DNA from 2 places in the Streptomyces sp. UF-297 genome. Region 1 is predicted to be linked to the other one. Evidence: riboswitches for the same ligand, from Rfam matches in the RefSeq annotation. Region 1 holds a riboswitch; the other holds the start of a gene.
The links. Region 1 has a riboswitch for glycine ahead of gcvP (aminomethyl-transferring glycine dehydrogenase). Riboswitches for the same ligand answer to the same signal wherever they lie in the genome.
Positions count from the first base shown of each region.

Region 2: linked by a shared signal. The riboswitch ahead of gcvT (glycine cleavage system aminomethyltransferase GcvT) and the one ahead of gcvP (aminomethyl-transferring glycine dehydrogenase) in region 1 are both predicted to bind glycine.

Region 1 is NZ_JBSIBZ010000100.1:7,993-18,393, forward strand. It holds gene AC4IJH_RS37170 (bifunctional nuclease family protein) at 1-120, shown strand, start outside; gene AC4IJH_RS37175 (MerR family transcriptional regulator) at 315-917, shown strand; gene AC4IJH_RS37180 (DNA polymerase IV) at 985-2,430, shown strand; gene AC4IJH_RS37185 (PRC-barrel domain-containing protein) at 2,343-2,723, opposite strand; glycine riboswitch at 2,837-2,934, shown strand; gene gcvP (aminomethyl-transferring glycine dehydrogenase) at 3,125-6,010, shown strand; gene AC4IJH_RS37195 (DUF5999 family protein) at 6,134-6,340, opposite strand; gene AC4IJH_RS37200 (hypothetical protein) at 6,707-7,294, opposite strand; gene AC4IJH_RS37205 (glutamate-cysteine ligase family protein) at 7,862-9,358, shown strand; gene AC4IJH_RS37210 (CPBP family intramembrane glutamic endopeptidase) at 9,561-10,352, shown strand; gene AC4IJH_RS37215 (PhzF family phenazine biosynthesis protein) at 10,396-10,401, opposite strand, start outside.
Region 2 is NZ_JBSIBZ010000002.1:120,547-130,947, reverse strand. It holds gene AC4IJH_RS02700 (ABC transporter permease) at 1-168, opposite strand, end outside; gene AC4IJH_RS02695 (enhanced serine sensitivity protein SseB C-terminal domain-containing protein) at 642-1,430, opposite strand; gene AC4IJH_RS02690 (enhanced serine sensitivity protein SseB) at 1,557-2,318, opposite strand; gene AC4IJH_RS02685 (hypothetical protein) at 2,627-3,259, shown strand; gene AC4IJH_RS02680 (AAA family ATPase) at 3,301-3,960, opposite strand; glycine riboswitch at 4,272-4,364, shown strand; glycine riboswitch at 4,365-4,475, shown strand; gene gcvT (glycine cleavage system aminomethyltransferase GcvT) at 4,509-5,633, shown strand; gene gcvH (glycine cleavage system protein GcvH) at 5,728-6,105, shown strand; gene glyA (serine hydroxymethyltransferase) at 6,133-7,392, shown strand; gene AC4IJH_RS02660 (APC family permease) at 7,610-9,289, shown strand; gene AC4IJH_RS02655 (L-serine ammonia-lyase) at 9,395-10,401, shown strand, end outside.

The DNA.
Region 1 (10,401 bases):
GACGGTGTGCTGGACGACGCGGGCATCGCCATCCCGGACGAGCAGGAGGACGAGGTGGAGAAGTTCCGCGAGTTCCTCGACCAGATCTCGCCCGAGGACTTCGGCACCAACAGTCAGTGAGCCGCTAGGCAGGGCTTGCGGTCGGCAGCGCTCGGGCCATTCGATCAGCCTTTCCCCGCGCGAGGGCACGGGAAACCACTCGCAGGGTGATTATCACTCGGCGTGGCGAGCGCGGCGATCGTTGACGCACCCCGAGTGACTGCATACCGTCGATAAGGCAGGTCCCGTCCGGGACGTGGAGGACGGAGGTCGGCGTGGGAATCACCGGCGACGGTATGGCGGCGGGAGGGGCTTTGCCGCTCCACAATGGCGCAGCGAACCGTACCCCGGCACACACCGCCGCGACGTCGGGGGACCGTGGCACGGACACCATCGGCTATCGCGGTCCGACGGCGTGTGCGGCGGCGGGCATCACCTACCGACAGCTCGACTACTGGGCCCGTACGGGCCTGGTGGAGCCGAGCGTGCGGCCGGCGTACGGCTCGGGCACCCAGCGGCTCTACAGCTTCCGGGACGTCGTCGTACTCAAGATCGTGAAGCGGCTGCTGGACACCGGGGTGTCGCTGCAGAACATCCGCACCGCCGTGCAGCACCTGCGTTCGCGGGGGCTGGCGGACCTGGCGCAGATGACGCTGATGAGCGACGGCGCGACGGTGTACGAGTGCACCTCGCCCGACGAGGTCGTGGATCTGCTCCAGGGCGGCCAGGGGGTCTTCGGCATCGCGGTCGGCGTGGTGTGGCGGGACGTGGAGGGCGCGCTCTCACAGCTCCACGGGGAGCGGGTGGAGACCGGCGAGACGCTCGTCGGGCACAACCCGCACGACGAGCTGGCCCGGCGCCGCAACCGCGCGGGCTGAGCCGCCGGAGAAGGCCGGCGGCCCGGCGCGGGGCCGATTGTCAGTGGCGTAGGGCAGCATCGGTGATGTGAGACGTGCGCCGACGATCCTGCATCTGGACATGGATGCGTTCTTCGCGGCCGCCGAGCAGGCGGCCAAGCCGAGTCTGCGGGGCAAACCCGTGGTCGTCGGCGGAATCGGGCCGCGTGGCGTCGTCTCCACGGCCTCTTACGAGGCGCGGGTCTTCGGGGTGCGCTCGGCGATGCCCACCGCACAGGCGCGCCGGCTGTGCCCCAACGCCGCCTATCTGACGCCCCGCTTCGGGGTGTACCGAGAGGTCAGCGAGGCGGTGATGGAGCTGCTGCACGCGCTCTCGCCGCTGGTGCAGCCGCTGAGCCTGGACGAGGCCTTCGTGGACCTGGAGGCGGGCGGCGTCGCGGCGGACAGCCGGACCGCGCGCGCCGTGGGGGAGAAGCTGCGCCGGGACATCCGGCGCACCACCGGGCTGACCGGGTCGGTGGGCCTGGCCGGCGCGAAGATGCTGGCGAAGATCGCCTCCGAGCAGGCCAAGCCGGACGGGCTGGTGGTCATCGAGCCCGGTACCGAGCGGGAGCTGCTGGGGCCCATGCCAGTGCGTACGCTGCCGGGCGTGGGGCCGGCCACCGCCGAGGCGCTGCGCCGGGCGGGGATCCACACGGTCCAGGAGACGGCGGAGGCGGGCGAGGCGGAGCTCGTACGGCTGCTGGGCAAGGCGCACGGCTCCGGGCTGTACGAGATGGCGCTGGGGCGCGACGAGCGGCCCGTGGTGGCCGACCGGGACGCGAAATCGGTGTCGGTGGAGGACACCTTCGCGGTGGACCTGACGGACCGGACGCGGGTGCGGGCCGAAGTGGAGCGGCTGGCGGACCGGTGCGTACAGCGGCTGCGGGCGGCGGGGCGGTCGGGCCGTACCGTCGTGATCAAGGTGCGGAACTACGACTTCTCGACGCTGACCCGCTCCGAGACGCTGCGCGGGCCGACCGACGACCCCGCGGTGGTGCGGGAGGCGGCGGCCCGGCTGCTGGAGACGGTGGACACCACGGGCGGGGTGCGGCTGCTGGGCGTCGGCGTCAGCGGGCTGGCGGACTTCACGCAGGAGGACCTCTTCGCGCAGCTGGCGGCGGAGCGGGCGGCCGGGGAGGCGGCGGAGAAGGCCGTGGTCGAGACCGCCGCTGTGGAGCCTCAGGCGGCCGAGGAGCGGCCGCGCAGGTGGCTTCCGGGGCTGGATGTGGTGCACGAGGAGTACGGGGCAGGGTGGGTGCAGGGGAGCGGTGTGGGGAGGGTGACGGTGCGCTTCGAGCAGCCCTGGTCGGCCCCTGGGCGGGTGCGGACCTTCCCGGTGGAGGATCCCGCGCTGCGGCCGGGCGATCCGCTGCCGCTGATGGGCGGGGACCGTCCGGGGCGCGGTCAGTCCTCCGAGCCCGCTATCCGGCCGAATTCGGAGTCGGCGGAGGTGTCGGGTCCGGAGTCCGGGGTGGAGATATCCAGCCGGTAGTGGTGGTAGAGCTGGAGTTCCTGCTCGGGGGAGAGATGGCGGCCCACGCCGAAGTCCGGGGCGTCCTTGATCAGCTTCCGGTCGTAGGGGACGCGCAGGCCCTCGTCGCCCAGTTCGCTGGGTTCCAGAGGGACGAAGGCGTCACGGCTGAAGAGGCCAGTACGGACGGCGGCCCATTCCGGTTCGCCGGTGGCGTCGTCGAGGTAGACCTCGTCGACAGTGCCGATCTTGGCGCCGTTTCGGTCGAACGCCTTGCGGCCGATCAGACTCCGGGGATCGATATCGGTCTGCACGGTCCCTCCAACTGGTCGCAACTGCCCTGTGACAACTACGAAACGGCACATTTCATGCCCCGGCCACTCGAGGAAACGTCAAGAGGTGCGCTGGTAGGCTGGCCGATGGCTGCAGACCCCATGCGGGAGAGTCCTCCGACGATGCCGTCGGGGGCGCCGAAGGAGCAAATCCTCCCCGGAATCTCTCAGGCACATGTACCGCATGGACGAGGTCACTCTGGAAAGCAGGGCGGGCCACGGTCGGGCACAGCGCCGGAACCCTTCCTCACCGACGGTGAAAGTCGGCCTGCCGTGTGCGGGGCCGGTGAAGCTCTCAGGTTGAGATGACAGAGGGGGAGGCCGTCCGGGCACCCGCGCCGTGGTGCCCCTCGCAGGTCGCGACGACCAGGAGGCCCCCGCAGATGACCACCGATCGCATCTCCTTGACCGAGCTGGAGCAGGGCACACCCTTTGAGCAGCGTCATATCGGTCCCGACCACGAGGCGCAGGCGAAGATGCTCGCGCATGTCGGTTTCGGGTCGCTGGACGAGCTGACCACCGCCGCCGTACCCGATGTGATCAAGAGCGCGGAGGCGCTGGCGCTGCCGCAGGCCCGTACGGAGGCCGAGGTCCTCCAGGAGCTGCGGGAGCTGGCGGACCGCAACCAGGTGCTCGCGCCGATGATCGGGCTCGGCTACTACGGCACGTTCACGCCGCCGGTGATTTTGCGCAATGTGATGGAGAACCCCGCCTGGTACACGGCGTACACGCCCTACCAGCCGGAGATCTCGCAGGGCCGGCTGGAGGCCCTGCTCAATTTCCAGACCGTGGTCGCCGACCTGACGGGGCTGCCGACCTCCGGCGCCTCGCTGCTGGACGAGGGCACCGCCGCCGCCGAGGCGATGGCGCTCTCCCGGCGGGTCGGGAAGGTCAAGCAGGGCGTTTTTGTCGTTGATGCCGATTGTCTGCCGCAGACCATTGCCGTGATCCAGACGCGTGCCGAGCCCACCGGCGTCGAGGTGGTGGTCGCGGATCTGGCCCAGGGCATTCCCGCCGAGGTCGCCGAGCGCGGCGTGTTCGGCGTGCTGCTGCAGTACCCGGGCGCCTCCGGTGCCGTACGCGACCCGCGGGCCGTCATCGAGCAGGCGCACGAGCTGGGCGCGGTGGTCACCGTCGCCGCCGACCTGCTCGCGCTGACCGTGCTGACCTCGCCCGGTGAGCTGGGCGCGGACATCGCGGTGGGTACGACGCAACGTTTCGGCGTACCGATGGGCTTCGGTGGCCCGCACGCCGGATTCATGGCCGTACGCGAGGCCTTCGCGCGCAGCCTGCCGGGCAGGCTGGTGGGCGTGTCGGTGGACGCCGACGGCAACAAGGCGTACCGCCTCGCACTGCAGACGCGCGAGCAGCACATCCGCCGGGAGAAGGCCACCAGCAACATCTGCACCGCGCAGGTGCTGCTCGCGGTGATGGCCGGGATGTACGCGGTCTACCACGGCCCCGAGGGCCTGCGCACCATCGCCCGCCGTACCCACCGCTACGCCGCGATCCTGGCCCAGGGGCTGCGCGCGGGCGGCGTGGAGGTCGTGCACGGCGCGTACTTCGACACGCTGACCGTGCGCGTGCCGGGCCGGGCCGCCGAGATCGTGGCCGCGGCGCGGGAGGCCGGGGTGAACCTGCGCCAGGTGGACGCCGACCTGGTGGGCATCGCCTGCGACGAGACCACGGGGCGGGCCCAACTGGCCGCCGTGTGGGGTGCCTTCGGAGTCCGCGGCGACGTCGAGGAACTGGACGCCCGGACCGGTGACGCGCTGCCCGAGGGCCTGCTGCGCGCCGACGACTACCTGACCCACCCCGTCTTCCACCAGCACCGCTCCGAGACGGCGATGCTGCGCTACCTGCGCACGCTCTCCGACAAGGACTACGCGCTGGACCGCGGCATGATCCCGCTGGGCTCGTGCACGATGAAGCTCAACGCCACCACCGAGATGGAGCCGGTCACCTGGCCCGAGTTCGGGCAGCTGCACCCCTTCGCGCCCGTCGAGCAGGCGCAGGGCTACCTGACACTGATCCACGAGCTGGAGGAGCGGCTGGCGACGGTCACCGGCTACGACAAGGTCTCCATCCAGCCCAACGCCGGGTCGCAGGGCGAGCTGGCCGGACTGCTGGCGGTGCGGGCCTACCACCGGGCCAACGGCGACGAGCAGCGCACGGTCTGCCTGATCCCGTCCTCCGCGCACGGCACCAACGCCGCGAGCGCCGTCATGGCCGGCATGAAGGTCGTCGTCGTCAAGACCGGCGAGGACGGCGAGGTCGACACCGACGACCTGCACGCCAAGATCGAGAAGCACCGCGAGGAACTGGCGGTGCTGATGGTGACCTACCCCTCCACGCACGGCGTCTTCGAGGAGCACATCACCCAGATCTGCGCGACGGTGCACGAGGCGGGCGGCCAGGTGTACGTGGACGGCGCCAACCTCAACGCGCTGGTCGGGCTCGCCGAGCCGGGCAAGTTCGGCGGCGACGTCTCGCACCTGAACCTGCACAAGACCTTCTGCATCCCGCACGGCGGCGGCGGCCCCGGCGTCGGCCCGGTAGGCGTGCGCGCGCACCTGGCGCCGTACCTCCCCAACCACCCGCTGCAGCCCACGGCGGGCCCGGAGACGGGCGTGGGGCCCATCTCGGCGGCGCCGTGGGGCTCGGCCGGGATCCTGCCCATCTCGTGGGCGTACGTACGGCTCATGGGCGGTGAGGGCCTCAAGCGCGCCACCCAGGCCGCGGTGCTCAGCGCCAACTACATCGCCAAGCGCCTGGAGCCGCACTACCCCGTGCTCTACACCGGCCCCGGCGGCCTGGTGGCGCACGAGTGCATCATCGACGTCCGGCCGCTGACCAAGGCGACCGGGGTGAGCATCGACGATGTCGCCAAGCGCCTGATCGACTACGGCTTCCACGCGCCGACCATGTCCTTCCCGGTGGCCGGCACGCTGATGATCGAGCCGACCGAGAGCGAAGACCTGACAGAGATCGACCGGTTCTGCGACGCGATGATCGCGATCCGTGGTGAAATCGAGAAGGTCGGCTCGGGGGAGTGGGACAAGGACGACAACCCGCTGCGCAACGCCCCGCACACCGCCGGCATTCTCGGCGGCGAGTGGGAGCACCCCTACAGCCGCCAGGAAGCGGTCTTCCCGGCCGGTGTGGAGGCCTCGGAGAAGTACTGGTCGCCGGTGCGCCGTATCGACGGTGCCTTCGGCGACCGTAACCTCGTCTGCTCCTGCCCCCCGCTGGAGGAGTACGACGGCTGACAAACCGTCACAACGTGAAGGGCCCTCGGCAGTTGCGCCGGGGGCCCTGTTTTTTCTTGCGACTTTGTCAGGTCTTTCCTGTTACTCCGTCATGTCGCCCTTGATCCGGCTGCCCTTGGAGGGTCAGGCGGCGGTGACGACCTGTGCCGTGTCCAGCGGCCGGTGCGGAGCGATGACCTGACCGTTGGGCAGGAGCTCGCCGGTGTCCTCGAAGAGAAGGACGCCGTTGCACAGCAGGCTCCAACCCTGCTCCGGGTGGTGCGCCACGAGGTGGGCGGCCTCCCGGTCTGCGGATTCGGCTGTCGGGCACGGCGGCTGGTGCTGGCACATGGATGTTGTCTTTCGCTGCGGAGTGGTGTGAGTCGTAAGGCGGCTCGACGGGCTCGATGAGATGGTCATGCCGCTTCCCCCGTTCGGTCAGTAAGTAGGTCGCTCCCAGTGTTGCCCCACGGGCGTGATTCCGCAGGGATTTAGCAGCAGCGGTACTCACTAGATGATGACGCATCACCCGTGCGGGCGGTTGCCCTCAACCGCACCGGCTATGAAGGGGGTTGGGGGTGGCCCTAGTGGACTAATCCGCGCGGGTGAGCACAGCAGAGCGCCCCGCGGCCGGGTGTGGTCGCGGGGCACGCTCCTGCGAGGCGTGGTGCGCCGTCCGCCGGTCCGACGCGCTGTGCCGGCGCGTCGGCGGCTGGATCAGGCCGGCGAGCCGAGCAGTGGGGCCGGGGAGAGGCGGAGGGTCAGCCGGGGCAGCAGATCGGCGACGCGGTGCGGGCGGTGCGCGGCGATGCCGGGCGGGGCCGGTGCCAGGGGGACCAGGAGGTCGCCCGGTTCGGGCAGGCCCTCGGCGCCGTCCGTGGTGATGTCCTGATGGAGCCACAGAGTGATCATGTAGAGCTCCGGCACGGACAGCAGCCGTGGCTGGTACGCCACGGGGAGCGACTCGGCCTGGCGCAGCGCACGCTCGGTGGACGTGACGTAGGGGCCCTCGCAGAAGTGCGAGAACGTCCAGCCGTCGGCGGTGAGCATCGCCTCGGCGGTGGCCACGGCGCGCTCCCCGCTGCGGATCAGGAAGCGCCACCCGGTCAGGCGGGTGCGGGGCGGGCCGCCGGTGCGGCCGACGCCGTCCAATACGTGGACCGGAAGCGGGTGTTCGGGGCTCAGGGGACCCTGTTGGACGCTGAGGGCGGGGGTACGGACCTCGCGTACGGCGGTGGGGGAACCGAGAGCGGCGAGGACGCTGCGCAGGGCGGGCGCGGGGGCAGGGGGGACATGCAGCGGCATGGTGGGTCGCCTCTCACTTGGGAGACACGGTGGTGCTGGGCAAGTGCGGACGGCGCTGTCAGCGGGACGGGGTCAGAGCATGGCCGGCCGGGGCTGCGGCCCGACGGGGGGTCAGGCGCTGTGCCTCAGCACCGGTAGAACACCGCATCGCTGGGCGCCAACTCTCTGCCTCGTATCGCGGAGTTTATACGACGCATGTTCAGACAGTGTTTCCGCTAGCCGTCGGTGATATTTCTGGCAAGGCGGATTCCGGACCGACCGCGCGGCCGGTTTCACCGTATATGCGCATGGCTTCGCGCCACTACCTCCGATTTCCTTCCGGGCGCGGTAGGCCGGAACACGTCGATCGACTTCAGAAGGACCATGCAGAGGGTAATCGCCCAGGCAGTATGCCCATGGAACGTGCCGCCAAGTGTGTCACTTCAGCCTATCCGCCCGGCGGCCTGCGGCAGGCGTTATCGATCAGATTGACGGGGCATCATCGACCGTAGCGTCTTCCCCCGGCCGCGCCGGGGTGGCCCATGCGGCCCGTGGCCGCGGGCCGTCCAGTCGAGGAGGGGCGGTTCGATGGGGGAGAAGGTCGCCGGGGGCGGATTCGATCTCGCCGACCGGCAACGTTATCGAAGAAAGCTTCACGAGTGTCTGGCGGGATTGCGCAGGCTCTTGGAAGAGAAGCGCTTCGACCGGCCCAAGAATCTGGTGGGGCTGGAGATCGAATTGAACCTTGCCGATGCCCACGGTATGCCCCGGATGATGAACTCGCAGGTGCTCGAACGCATCGCGAGCAGGGATTTTCAGACCGAGCTGGCACAGTGCAATCTTGAGGTCAATATCATGCCGCACCGACTGGGCGGCAGAGTTTTGGACCAGCTCGCGGAAGAACTCCGAACGGGCCTTGCCTATGCGGACCGCAAAGCGCGCGAGGTGGCGGCGCGGATCGTCATGATCGGAATTCTGCCGACCCTGCGGGCCGCGGACCTGGTCTCCGCCAACCTCTCCGAGGTCGACCGCTACATGCTGCTCAACGACCAGATAAGGGCCGCCAGGGGCGAGGACTTCGCCATCGACATCCAGGGCGTGGAACGGCTGGTCACCACCTCGACGTCGATCGCGCCCGAAGCCGCCTGTACCTCGGTGCAACTGCACCTGCAGGTGACGCCGAACCGGTTCGCCGCCGTGTGGAACGCGGCGCAGGCGGTGGCCGCCGTACAGGTCGCGGTGGGCGCCAACTCCCCCTTCCTCTTCGGCCGCGAGCTGTGGCGCGAGTCGCGCCCGCCGCTGTTCCAGCAGGCCACCGACACCCGGCCGCCGGAACTCCAGGCGCAAGGGGTACGGCCGCGCACCTGGTTCGGCGAGCGCTGGGTGGAGTCGGCGCAGGACCTCTTCGAGGAGAACCTGCGCTTCTTCCCGCCGCTGCTGCCGATCTGCAACGAGGAGGAGCCGCTGCGGGTCCTGGACGAGGGCGGGGTGCCGGCCCTCGCGGAACTGGTGCTGCACAACGGCACGGTCTACCGATGGAACCGCCCGGTGTACGCGGTGGCCGACGGCGTACCGCACCTCAGGGTCGAGAACCGGGTGCTGCCCGCCGGACCCACCGTCACCGACGTCATCGCCAACACCGCCTTCTACTACGGACTCGTGCGGGCGCTGGCGGACGAGAGCCGGCCGGTGTGGTCCCGGATGCCCTTCGCCGCCGCGGCCCGCAACTTCGACGCCGCCTGCCGCCACGGCATCGAGGCCACGCTCCACTGGCCCCGCTCCGGCCGCTCCGGCGGCATCGCGGAGGTGTCCGCCGTACGGCTCGTACGGCAGGAACTGCTGCCGCTGGCCGCCGCGGGGCTGGACGCCTGGGGCGTGGAACCGGCGGACCGGGACCGCTATCTCGGCGTCATCGACGAGCGCTGCCGGCTGCGGGTCAACGGCGCGTCCTGGCAGGCCGCCGCCTACCACCGGGCGCTGAAGGAGGGACTGGACCGGGATGCGGCGCTGGCGGCGATGACCCGGCGCTATGCCGAGTTGATGCAGGGCGGGGAGCCGGTGCACGCGTGGGCGGCGTACGGCTGAGAGCGGAGGGGGACCGAGAGCGGAGGGAGACGCATGCCACGGTGAGGGGCCTCGTACGATCGGCCTGTCGCGCGCGATCTTCGTAACCGTCTTCGGAACGCTGGCGGGGCAGCGGCGGCGAAGCGGCGCAAGCGCGGAACTGGAGGCAGGTGTGCGGTCGAGGACGGGCCCGGTGGCGAACGGGGAATTCCCTGGTCAGGGGATGGACGAAGGGCTCGGTACGGGGGCGGGCGAGCGGCTTTCGCGCGGGGTGCTGCGCAGCGAGACGGCCCTGGTGCTCGCGCTGTCGCTCGGCGCGAGCGGGGTGTCGGCGCTCATCAGCTTCATCGGCTCGCTGACCAAACCGGGCGGGCTCAAGGACCAGGCGGCCCTGCTCAACGGCTCGCACGCGCCGGGGCGGCCCTGGCTCGACCTGGCCTGGCAGCTCTTCGGGATCGCCACCGCATTGGTGCCGGTGGCACTGGTGGCGCACCTGCTGCTGCGGGAGCGCGTCGGCGGGCTGCGCGCCGTGGGGTTCGACAGGCGGCGGCCGGGCTTCGACCTGGGGTGGGGCGTGGCGGTCGCGGCGGCCATCGGGGGCAGCGGGCTGCTGCTGTACCTGGGGGCGCGGGCGGCCGGGTTCAATCTGACGGTGGTGCCGGAAGCGCTGCCCGATGTGTGGTGGAAAATCCCGGTGCTGATCGCCTCGGCCGTACAGAACGCGGTCCTGGAGGAGGTCATCGTCGTCGGTTATCTGCTGCGCCGGCTGGGGCAGTTGGGGTGGACGCCGATGGCGGCACTGGCGGCGAGTTCGGTGCTGCGCGGCTCGTACCACCTCTATCAGGGCATCGGCGGCTTCTTCGGCAACATGGTCATGGGCGTGATCTTCGTGCTGCTGTACCGGCGTTGGGGGCGGGTCGGACCGCTGGTCGCGGCGCACGCGCTCATCGACATCGTGGCGTTCGTGGGCTACGCGCTGCTCGCGGGCAAGGTGGGCTGGCTGCCGACGGTCTGACCCGCCCCGGGGCTTCGTGGGCGGAGTTTCGCAGCGGTAACGATCAGCC
Region 2 (10,401 bases), on a different contig from region 1:
CAGGATGACAACGATGGCGCCGACGACGGCGACCTTGTCCCGCTTGAAACGCAGCCAGGCGATCTGGCCGAGCGAACGGCCCTCGATCTTCTTGCTCTCGACGCCTTCCAGCACCGCTTCCGGCTGCGCCTCAGCAGCCGCCCCGGTGGTCTCGATCGGTGCGGTCACGGTGCTTTTGACCCCTCTCGGCCGGCTTCGGCCGGCCCACGCTGCCGCGAGTGCGGCCTGGTTCACATCACTGGTGCGATTGGGTGCGAAACGGACCGGCGGTGCGTCCGTTCGCATGGTGCGCAGGTGCGGATGGTGCGAGAAGTGCGGGAAGTACAACAGGCGGTGCGGTACGTGCAGGCGGTGCGCTGGTGCAGGCGGTGCAAGTCGTACGGATGACGCGGACATTCCCGTGACGCCGCCCGTTCAGGCGGTCGTACACAGGGCCGAAGCCCTTTGTTGCGGGGAGTCTTCATCCGATTCGCGATCACTCACCAGCCCTGGCGGGGAAAGGATGCGCAACTGTGATGTGACCCACCGACTTCCGTTATACGGACAGGTGTGCCGTGTGAGCGGTGGGTACAGGCATGGGAAAAAGGCCCAACTGCGGGGCCTATATGGTCAGTTCGCCCGCCGGCGGCGGGGCGCCGAGATCAGTAGGAGCGCGGGTAGCCGTAGCCGTAGGACGGCGCGGGCGCGGGCGCCCGGCCGTAGGCGTCACGGTCGAAGAACGGCCGGGCGTTGGCCCGCATCCACATCCCGACCGGGTCGTACTCGTCGCTCATCGCGACGGTGGAGACGGGCAGCCCCTCCGGAACCGCTCCGATGGACTGCTGGATCATCAGCCGCACCGCATCCACCGCTTGCTGGCCGCTGTCGTACAGATCCAGACCGATGGCCAGGTACGGGGCGCCCAGAGCGGGCTGCACCCAGGCCCTGCGCAGCGCGCGCACGGCCGGGGTGTGATGGGCGTTCTGCCCCAACAGCGCGTAGAACTGCGGGATTTCGATCATCGGCTCGCTGATCCGCAGCGGCCCGGCGGGCAGCCGGTCCAGGCCCAGCGCGATCCGGCGCAGGTCCGCCCAGGGGATGCCGACGCCGCCGCCGGGGGCGTGCGGATTGAGCCACAGACCCCAGCGGTCCGGGAAGAGCGCGGCGGCGATCTCCCGGCCGCCGACGACCTCGTGGGCACGGTTCCAGCCGCTGGCGGCCAGCTCGGGCGCGGAGGTCACGCACGGGGCGTAGCCCAGGCCCTCGACCTCCATGTTCCCGTACTGCGCGTCGGGCGACCCGGCCTGGCCCTGCCACAGCAGCATCCACACCTGCCCCGCCGCCAGGGCCTGCAGCAGCGCCTCGTAGGCGTCGTACCGGCCGGGCTGGACCTGCTGCAGCATCTGCTCGACCTGTCCGGCCGCCGCTCCCTGATGCGCACCCGCGCTCACGTGGTCCGTCCCTTCTTCTGGCAGGCACGTGGGGTATGCCCGCCCGGTCATCCAACCAGCTTAGGGGGTGGCCGACGGGCCGGAGCGGGAGAAGGAGCGGCCCCGCTGCGGCCCGTCGGCCACCGCCTAGTAGGGGTCGCGGGAGAAGAAGGGGCGTACCCGCTCCAGCATCCAGTCGGCGACCGGGTCGCCCTGCGCGATGTCCAGCATGACCAGCTGTACGGGCCAGGGCACGGGCACCGCGCCCAGCGCCCGCCCCAGTGCGGCCAGCGCCGCATCCCGGTCCCCGGGCTCGCAGCTCTCGCTCTGCACGCCGATGAACAGCGCGGGGTCCTGGCCCTCGACGCTGGCCAGCGCGCGGCGCGCGGTGCGTACGACACCGGCGGCGGAGAACTCCAGCCCGGCGGCGGCGAGGAAGTCCACCGGCTCGTGCTGCCAGTCCGGCTCGAACAGCCGCACCCGGCCGCCGCTGGGTGCGCCCGCGGCGCTCGCTTCGTGCCCCCGGCCCGCCCGGCACAGCTCGGCCACCGCGGGCGGCGGCAGCGGCACGCCGATGGTGCCGTCGGGGTTGAGCGCGATGCCGATCATCGGCGGCAGGCCGCGCGCGAACTCCACCGCGGGCGCCACCGCGAAGGACATGTGCGGCCCGACGGCCTTCATGAACTCCTGCTCGGAGCTGAAGACCGGGACATAAGCGGCCCCGTCGATCTCGACGGTGGGCAGGTCCAGGCCCGGATTCCCCGGGCCTGCGCTCTGCGGGCCGCCGCCCTTGGGGAGCGGCACCCATATACGGCTGCGGCCCAGCGTCTCGACGATGCGGCCGCCCGCTCCGGGGTGCCCCACGGAGGCGGCCAGCACCTCCTCCAGCTCATTGGCCGGCCACGCCAGCTGCGGAATGCCCTCGTCCGGCAGACCGGCTCCGGGGGCGTGCCACCCCGAACGGCCCTCGCCCGGATGCCCCTCGCCCGCATACGGCTGCCCCGGCACGCCCTGCCCTGGAAAATCCACGTCACCCACCCGCTCATCACCGCGCACTACCTGGTCGACGACCCTAGCGCCAGCCGGGGTCGCGACCGGCCGGTGCACCCGATTGATCACTTTGCGCATCCGTGCGGTTGCGGACGGTCCCGACCGCTTCGAGGGTGACAGGAGGGCGTCCCTGCCCTGCCACCGCCTCTGCGAAAGGACTTCCCCCCATGGCAACGAACCGGACCGCCCTCGCCTTCGTCAGCGCCGCCATCGCCGGCGCCATGACCCTGGGCGTCGCGGGCACCGCCGCCGCGGCCGCCCCCGAGCGGGCCACGGCGCGCACCGCGACCCCCCACCCCCACGTGGCGAAGGCCGAGGCCGCCGCATTCCACGCCATCAGCGACCTGCTCAGGGCGGCGAGCAAGGTGTGCCAGCAGGCCCATCACGACCGGACCAAGATCAAGCCGGCCGAGACCGCCGCGCTGCAGCACAAGCTCGACCACGCCATCCACGCCACCTCCCGCGCCGCCTACCTGCTCAAGCACTCCAGCCCCCGGCGGGCCGGCGCCCCGGTGGACGACGAGTGGCTGAAGAAGGCCCAGAAGAAGCTCGACACGCAGGTCAAGGCGCTTCTCGCCGGTACGAAGGAGGGTGACTTGATCAAGGTGGCGGTCACGCTCAAGCCCCTGACGGAGGCAGCGCTCGAAGTACTGGCGGCGGTCAGCATTGGCAAGGCCTTCAAAGGCATGAAGCTGCCGAACGTCCCGGGGCTGCCCAAGCTCCCCGACCTGCCCAAGCTCCCCGGTCTGCCGGAGACCCCGAAGCTGCCCGAGTTCCCCGGTCTGCCGAAGATCTTCTGAGCCGACACCCGGCGCCGCAGCGCGGCCGGGCCCGGAGGCCGTCATTCGAAGGTGACGGCCTCCAGGGCGTCGGCGGCCGGGCGGTCCAGCAGGACCACCGAGCGAAATCCCTTGGGCAGACGGGCCGTTTGCGCCCGGGAGACCAGGGCGCCCACCGCCCTGCGGTGCCGCCCGAAGGCGTACCCCGTCACCCCGCGGCCCCTGGACTCCTGCCCGGCCAGGGCCACTTCGGGCGCCACGTCCAGCAGCACCAGATGCGCGCCGCGGCCCGAGCGCCGGGCCTGGCGCGCGATCCAGCGGCGCACCCAGGCCAGCGTCCCGCAGTCGTGCACGACCACGCTGCGGCCCGAGCGCAGCGCCCGCCGCAGCCCCAGATAGTGCGCGCCGCGCACCAGGGGGCGGTACAAGCCGTACGGCAGCGCGCCGAGCCGGCCGGCCGCCCACCGCTCGCGCACGTCCTGGGAGTCGATGCGGTACACGGCGGCGCCGCGCTGGTCCAGCCCCGGCACCACGCGGTGCATCAGGGTGGACTTGCCGCTGCCCGGCAGCCCGGAGACCACCACCAGATCGCCCGCGGAGAAGCGCATCTCACCCCCGGCGCGCTCCTGCTCCCCGCGCAGGTCCAGCACGCCGGGTCCGCTGCCGAGCCCGGGGCGCAGCAGGGCGCCCGGCGCGCGCCGGGGCCGGGGAAGCGTGCCCACGGGCTCCTGCCGGACCACGTCCGCGGCAGCACCCCCCGACGTTGTCGCGAATGCGGCTTGCCTGTGCACCGTGATCGCCCCTCCCGGTCCGGTTAGGTCCCGCCCTACCCGCACAGTGTCAAGAAAAGGTAATGCCGTTCAAGGTGATTGCCGACTCACCACCCCACGCGGGGACAGGTGACGGTGTTCCCTCAGTGGTTCGGACAGCCGTTCCGGCCCCGGGGGTTCCCGTGCAATGATGTGCGCGCCATGTGCGGATCCGTGCACAACGCTCCGTACGTACGAGCACAGCCAACTGCATACCGGCCGCTTGAATCCGCGCGGGAGAGTCCCCGGCCGCGCCGGGGCGCCGAAGGAGCAAGTCCTCCCTTGAATCTCTCAGGCCCCTATACCGCGTGGGCGAGGCAGATCTGAAAAGCGAGCCGCGGTTGCTGTGGCTCCACCCAAGGTGCAAGCCGCGGGCCCGTAAGGGGCTTTCGGTGAACCTCTCAGGTTCCGATGACAGATGGGGAGGACGTCTTGTCACCCATGCCTGGGAGTCTGAAGCAATGACTGATGCCCCCCGCCGTACGGCGCTGGACGCAACGCACCGCGCCCTCGGCGCGACCATGACCGACTTCGCCGGCTGGGACATGCCGCTGCGCTACGGGAGCGAGCGCGACGAGCACGTCGCGGTGCGCACCCGCGCCGGCCTGTTCGACCTCTCCCACATGGGCGAGATCACCGTGACCGGCCCGGCCGCCGCCGACCTGCTGGACTTCGCCCTGGTCGGCAACATCGGCTCGGTGGCCGTGGGCCGCGCCCGCTACACCATGATCTGCGACGCCGAGGGCGGCATTCTGGACGACCTGATCGTCTACCGCCTGGGCGAGCAGGAGTACATGGTCGTCGCCAACGCCTCCAACGCCCAGGTGGTGCTGGACGCGCTGGTCGAGCGGCAGGCCGGTTTCGACGCCGCGGTGCGCGACGACCGGGACGCCTACGCGCTGATCGCCGTGCAGGGCCCCGAGTCCCCCGGCATCCTCAAGTCCCTGACCGACGCCGACCTGGACGGCCTGAAGTACTACGCGGGCCTGCCCGGCACGGTCGCCGGTGCGCACGCGCTGATCGCCCGTACGGGATACACCGGCGAGGACGGCTTCGAGCTGTTCGTACGCCCCGCCGACGCGGTCACGGTCTGGGAGGCGCTGACCGAGGCGGGCGCGGGCGCGGGCCTGGTGCCCTGCGGCCTGTCCTGCCGCGACACGCTGCGCCTGGAGGCGGGCATGCCGCTGTACGGGCACGAACTGACCACCGCCACCACGCCGTTCGACGCGGGCCTGGGCCGGGTCGTGAAGTTCGAGAAGACCACCAACGGCGGTGACTTCGTGGGGCGCAAGGCCCTGGAAGCGGCGGCCGAGCGGGCGAAGACGGCGCCGCCGCGCAAGCTGGTCGGGCTGGTCGCCGAGGGCCGGCGGGTGCCGCGGGCCGGCTACCAGGTCGTCGCCGACGGCGCGGTGATCGGCGAGGTCACCTCCGGTGCCCCCTCCCCCACCCTCGGCAAGCCGATCGCGATCGCGTACGTGGACGCGGCGCACGCCGAGCCGGGCACGCCGGGGGTCGCGGTGGACATCCGCGGCAGCCACGAGCCGTACGAGGTCGTGGCGCTGCCCTTCTACAAGCGCCAGAAGTGACGGACACCCCACACACCTGTCACTTCTGACACTTTTGTCTCACGCTTCAAGACGCACGCACAGATCACGCCACCGCATCCAGGAGAATCACCTCATGAGCAACCCCCAGCAGCTGCGCTACAGCAAGGAGCACGAGTGGCTGTCGGCCGCCGAGGACGGCGTCGCGACGGTCGGTATCACCGAGCACGCCGCCAATGCGCTCGGCGATGTCGTCTTCGTGCAGCTTCCTGCGGTCGGTGACACGGTCACGGCGGGCGAGACCTGCGGTGAGCTGGAGTCGACCAAGTCCGTCAGCGATCTCTACGCGCCCGTCGACGGCGAGATCACCGAGATCAACGAGGATGTCGTCAACGACCCCTCGCTGGTGAACTCCGCCCCCTTCGAGGGCGGTTGGCTGTTCAAGGTGAAGGTCACCGGTGAGCCGGACGAGCTGCTCTCGGCCGACGCGTACACCGCCTTCACCGCCGGCTGAGCCACACCCCCCTCCCTAGGAAGACTCATGTCGCTTCTCAACAGCTCCCTCCACGAGCTCGACCCCGACGTCGCCGCCGCCGTCGACGCCGAGCTGAACCGCCAGCAGTCCACCCTCGAAATGATCGCGTCGGAGAACTTCGCTCCGGTCGCCGTCATGGAGGCGCAGGGCTCGGTCCTGACCAACAAGTACGCCGAGGGCTACCCGGGCCGCCGCTACTACGGCGGCTGCGAGCACGTGGACGTCGCCGAGCAGATCGCCATCGACCGGGTCAAGGACCTGTTCGGCGCCGAGTACGCCAACGTCCAGCCGCACTCCGGCGCCTCCGCCAACCAGGCCGCGCTCTTCGCGATCGCCCAGCCCGGCGACACGATCCTCGGCCTGGACCTGGCGCACGGCGGCCACCTCACCCACGGCATGCGCCTGAACTTCTCCGGCAAGCAGTTCAACGTGGTCGCCTACCACGTCGACGAGGCCGGTCTGGTGGACATGGCCGAGGTCGAGCGCCTGGCCAAGGAGAACAGCCCCAAGGTGATCATCGCGGGCTGGTCCGCCTACCCGCGCCACCTGGACTTCGCCGAGTTCCGCCGGATCGCCGACGAGGTCGGCGCGTACCTGTGGGTCGACATGGCGCACTTCGCCGGTCTGGTCGCCGCCGGTCTGCACCCCAACCCGGTGCCGTACGCGGACGTGGTCACCTCCACCACGCACAAGACGCTGGGCGGCCCGCGCGGCGGCATCATCCTGGCCCGCAACAAGGACTTCGCGAAGAAGCTGAACTCCGCGGTCTTCCCCGGCTTCCAGGGCGGCCCGCTGGAGCACGTGATCGCGGCCAAGGCCGTCTCCTTCAAGGTCGCCGCCTCGGACGACTTCAAGGAGCGCCAGCAGCGCACCCTGGACGGCGCCCGCATCCTGGCCGAGCGCCTGGTGCAGGACGACGCCAAGGCCGCCGGCGTGGACGTCCTGTCGGGCGGCACGGACGTGCACCTGGTCCTGGTGGACCTGCGCAACAGCGAGCTGGACGGCCAGCAGGCCGAGGACCGCCTCCACGAGGTCGGCATCACGGTCAACCGCAACGCGGTCCCCAACGACCCGCGCCCCCCGATGGTCACCTCGGGCCTGCGGATCGGCACCCCGGCGCTGGCCACGCGCGGCTTCGACGCCGACGACTTCCGCGAGGTCGCCGACATCATCGCCGAGGCGCTCAAGCCGTCCTACAACGCCGAGTCGCTCAAGGCCCGGGTCACCGCGCTCGCCGACAAGCACCCGCTGTACCCCTCGTTGTAAAGCCGTCGCACAGCGATTGTGACGCGATTCACGAGCTAGGGCCTCAGGGCGCTTTTTGATCAGCGCTCCGAGGGTGAACGGGCCGTGTGCCCGGGGCCGTTGGTCCCCGGCACGCGGCCCGAACGGCTGTCTTGAGCCATTTTTTCGGCAAATAGGGTGTCGCCGGACTCCCTCAAGGACGAGGGCTTCTCAACGACAGCAGGATGGACAGCACGTCATGGACATGAGCGCGGGCAACAAGAAGGGGCTCAGCCTCTTCGCCTTGATCATGATCGGGCTCGGCTCGATATTCGGCTCCGGCTGGCTCTTCGGCGCCGGCCAGGCCGCCCAGGTCGCGGGCCCGGCAGCCCTGCTGGCGTGGGTCATCGGAGCCGTGTTCATCGGCATGATCGCCATGTCCTACGCCGAGGTGGGCGCCGCCTACCCGCTGCCCGGCTCCATGGCCCGCTTCGGCGCCATCTCGCACGGCCCGGTGCTCGGCTTCATCACCGGCTGGGCCGTGTGGATCGCGATCGCCGCGCTCATCCCCATCGAGTCCATCGCCGGTACGCAGTACATGTCCTCCTGGAACTTCGGCTGGGCCAAGGGCCTGGTCGAGGACGGCAGCCTGACCACCAGCGGCATGGCGATGGCGCTGTTCCTGACGGTGGCGCTGTGGCTGGCCTGCTACTGGTCGGTGGCCGTCCTGGCCCGCGCCAACAACATCCTCACCGTCGTGAAGTTCGCCATCCCGGTGCTCGCCGTGATCGCGCTGATCGCCTCCGGCTTCCACACCGGCAACTTCACCGACCACGGCGGCTTCGCCCCCAACGGCTGGTCCGCGGTGCTCACCGCGGTGACCACCTCCGGCGTCGTCTTCGCCTTCAACGGCTTCCAGGCCGTGGTCAACCTCGGCGGCGCCGCCAAGAACCCGGGCCGGGCCATCCCGCTGGCCCTGGTCGGCGCGCTCTCCCTGGGCCTGGTGATCTACCTCGCCCTCCAGGTCGCCTTCCTGGGCGCCGTACCGCCGGAGAAGCTCGCCGAGGCCGGCGGCTGGCACGGCATCAACTTCGCCTCACCCTTCGCCGACCTCGCCAAGCTCCTGATGCTGCACTGGGTGGTCACCCTGCTCCAGTTCGGCGCCTTCATCTCCCCCTCCGGCGCCAACATCGGCAACGTCGCCTCCGCCTCGTACATGGCCCAGAACCTCGCCCAGACCGGCTTCTTCCCCAAGAAGATCGCCTCGGTCCACCCCAAGTACGGCACCGCCCGCCCCGCGATGTGGCTCAACCTCGGCTTCTCCGTCCTGCTGCTGGTCACCATCGGCCACAGCTGGGAGGCGCTGGCCGGCGTGGTCTCCGCCGCCATGGTCGTCTCGTACCTCATCGGCCCGATCGCGGTCGGCGTCTTCCGCGTCACCAAGCCGGAGCTGCCGCGCCCCTTCAAGCTGCCCTTCGCCACCGTGCTGTGCCCGCTGACCTTCGCCTTCGCGGCCTGTGCCCTGTACTGGACCAAGTGGCCCGAGACCGGCAAGGTGACGCTGCTCACCCTGGTCGCCGTGCCGATCGCCGCGGTCGTGCTGCGCCGCAAGGGCGAGCGCAACCTTGTGCGGCAGTTCGCGCCCGCCTGGTGGATGGTCGGCTTCCTGCTGTGGATCTCGCTGCTCTCGGCGCTGGGCAGCTCCGACTTCGGCGGCCGCGGCGTGATCCCGGGCGGCCTGGACATCACCTTGGTGGCCGTCTCGGCCCTGGGCTTCTACTTCTGGGCCGTACGCGCCGGCATCCAGGCCCACCGCGCGGGCCTGCCGGGCCCCGACCCCGTACTTGACACACCCGCCTCCGGTGACGGGGCGGCCGGTAAGGAACCGGCCACCCCGGTCGTTACCCCGGAAGACGGTCGTCCGATGGCATCCGTCTGAAAGCCTGACCGCCGTCCGGGTTAGGCTCGACAGTCGGCGCCGATTACGTACCGTCCGCCCCATTGCTCCACCGTCCACCACGAGCAGACAAGGGAGTCAGCCACCGTGGCCATCTCCGTCTTCGACCTCTTCTCCATCGGCATCGGCCCCTCCAGCTCCCACACGGTCGGCCCGATGCGCGCCGCCCGTATGTTCGTGGGCCGGCTCAAGAAGGACGGTCTCCTCGCGCAGACGGCCTCGGTACGCGCCGAGCTGTTCGGCTCGCTCGGCGCCACCGGCCACGGCCACGGCACCCCCAAGGCCGTCCTGCTGGGCCTGGAGGGCCACTCCCCGCGTTCGGTCGACGTGGAGAGCGCGGACGACGAGGTGGAGCGCATCCGCACCACCAAGCGGCTGCGGCTGCTGGGCGCCGAGATAGGCACCGACCACGAGATCGACTTCGACGAGTCGACCGAGCTGATCCTGCACCGGCGCCGCGCCCTGCCGTACCACGCCAACGGCATGACGCTGTTCGCCTACGACGCGAGCGGCGCCCCGCTGCTGGAGAAGACCTACTACTCGGTCGGCGGCGGCTTCGTGGTCGACGAGGACGCGGTGGCCGGCGAGAACCCGATCGTGCCGGACGACACGGTCCTGAAGTACCCCTTCCGCACCGGCGACGAACTGCTGCGGCTGACCGAGGAGACGGGCCTTTCCATCTCCGCGCTGATGCTGGAGAACGAGAAGGCCTGGCGGACGGAAGAGGAGATCCACGAGGGTCTACTGGAGATCTGGCGGGTCATGCAGGCGTGCGTCACCCGCGGCATGTCCCGCGAGGGCATCCTGCCGGGCGGCCTGCGCGTCCAGCGGCGCGCGGCGAAGACCGCCCGCAAGCTGCGCACCGAGGGTGACCCGGCCGCTCTGGCCATGGAGTGGATCACCCTCTACGCGATGGCCGTGAACGAGGAGAACGCGGCCGGCGGCCGGGTCGTCACCGCCCCGACGAACGGCGCGGCCGGCATCATCCCCGCCGTCCTGCACTACTACATCAACTTCGTGCCCGGCGCGGACGAGGAGGGCGTGGTCCGCTTCCTGCTCGCGGCCGGCGCGATCGGCATGCTCTTCAAGGAGAA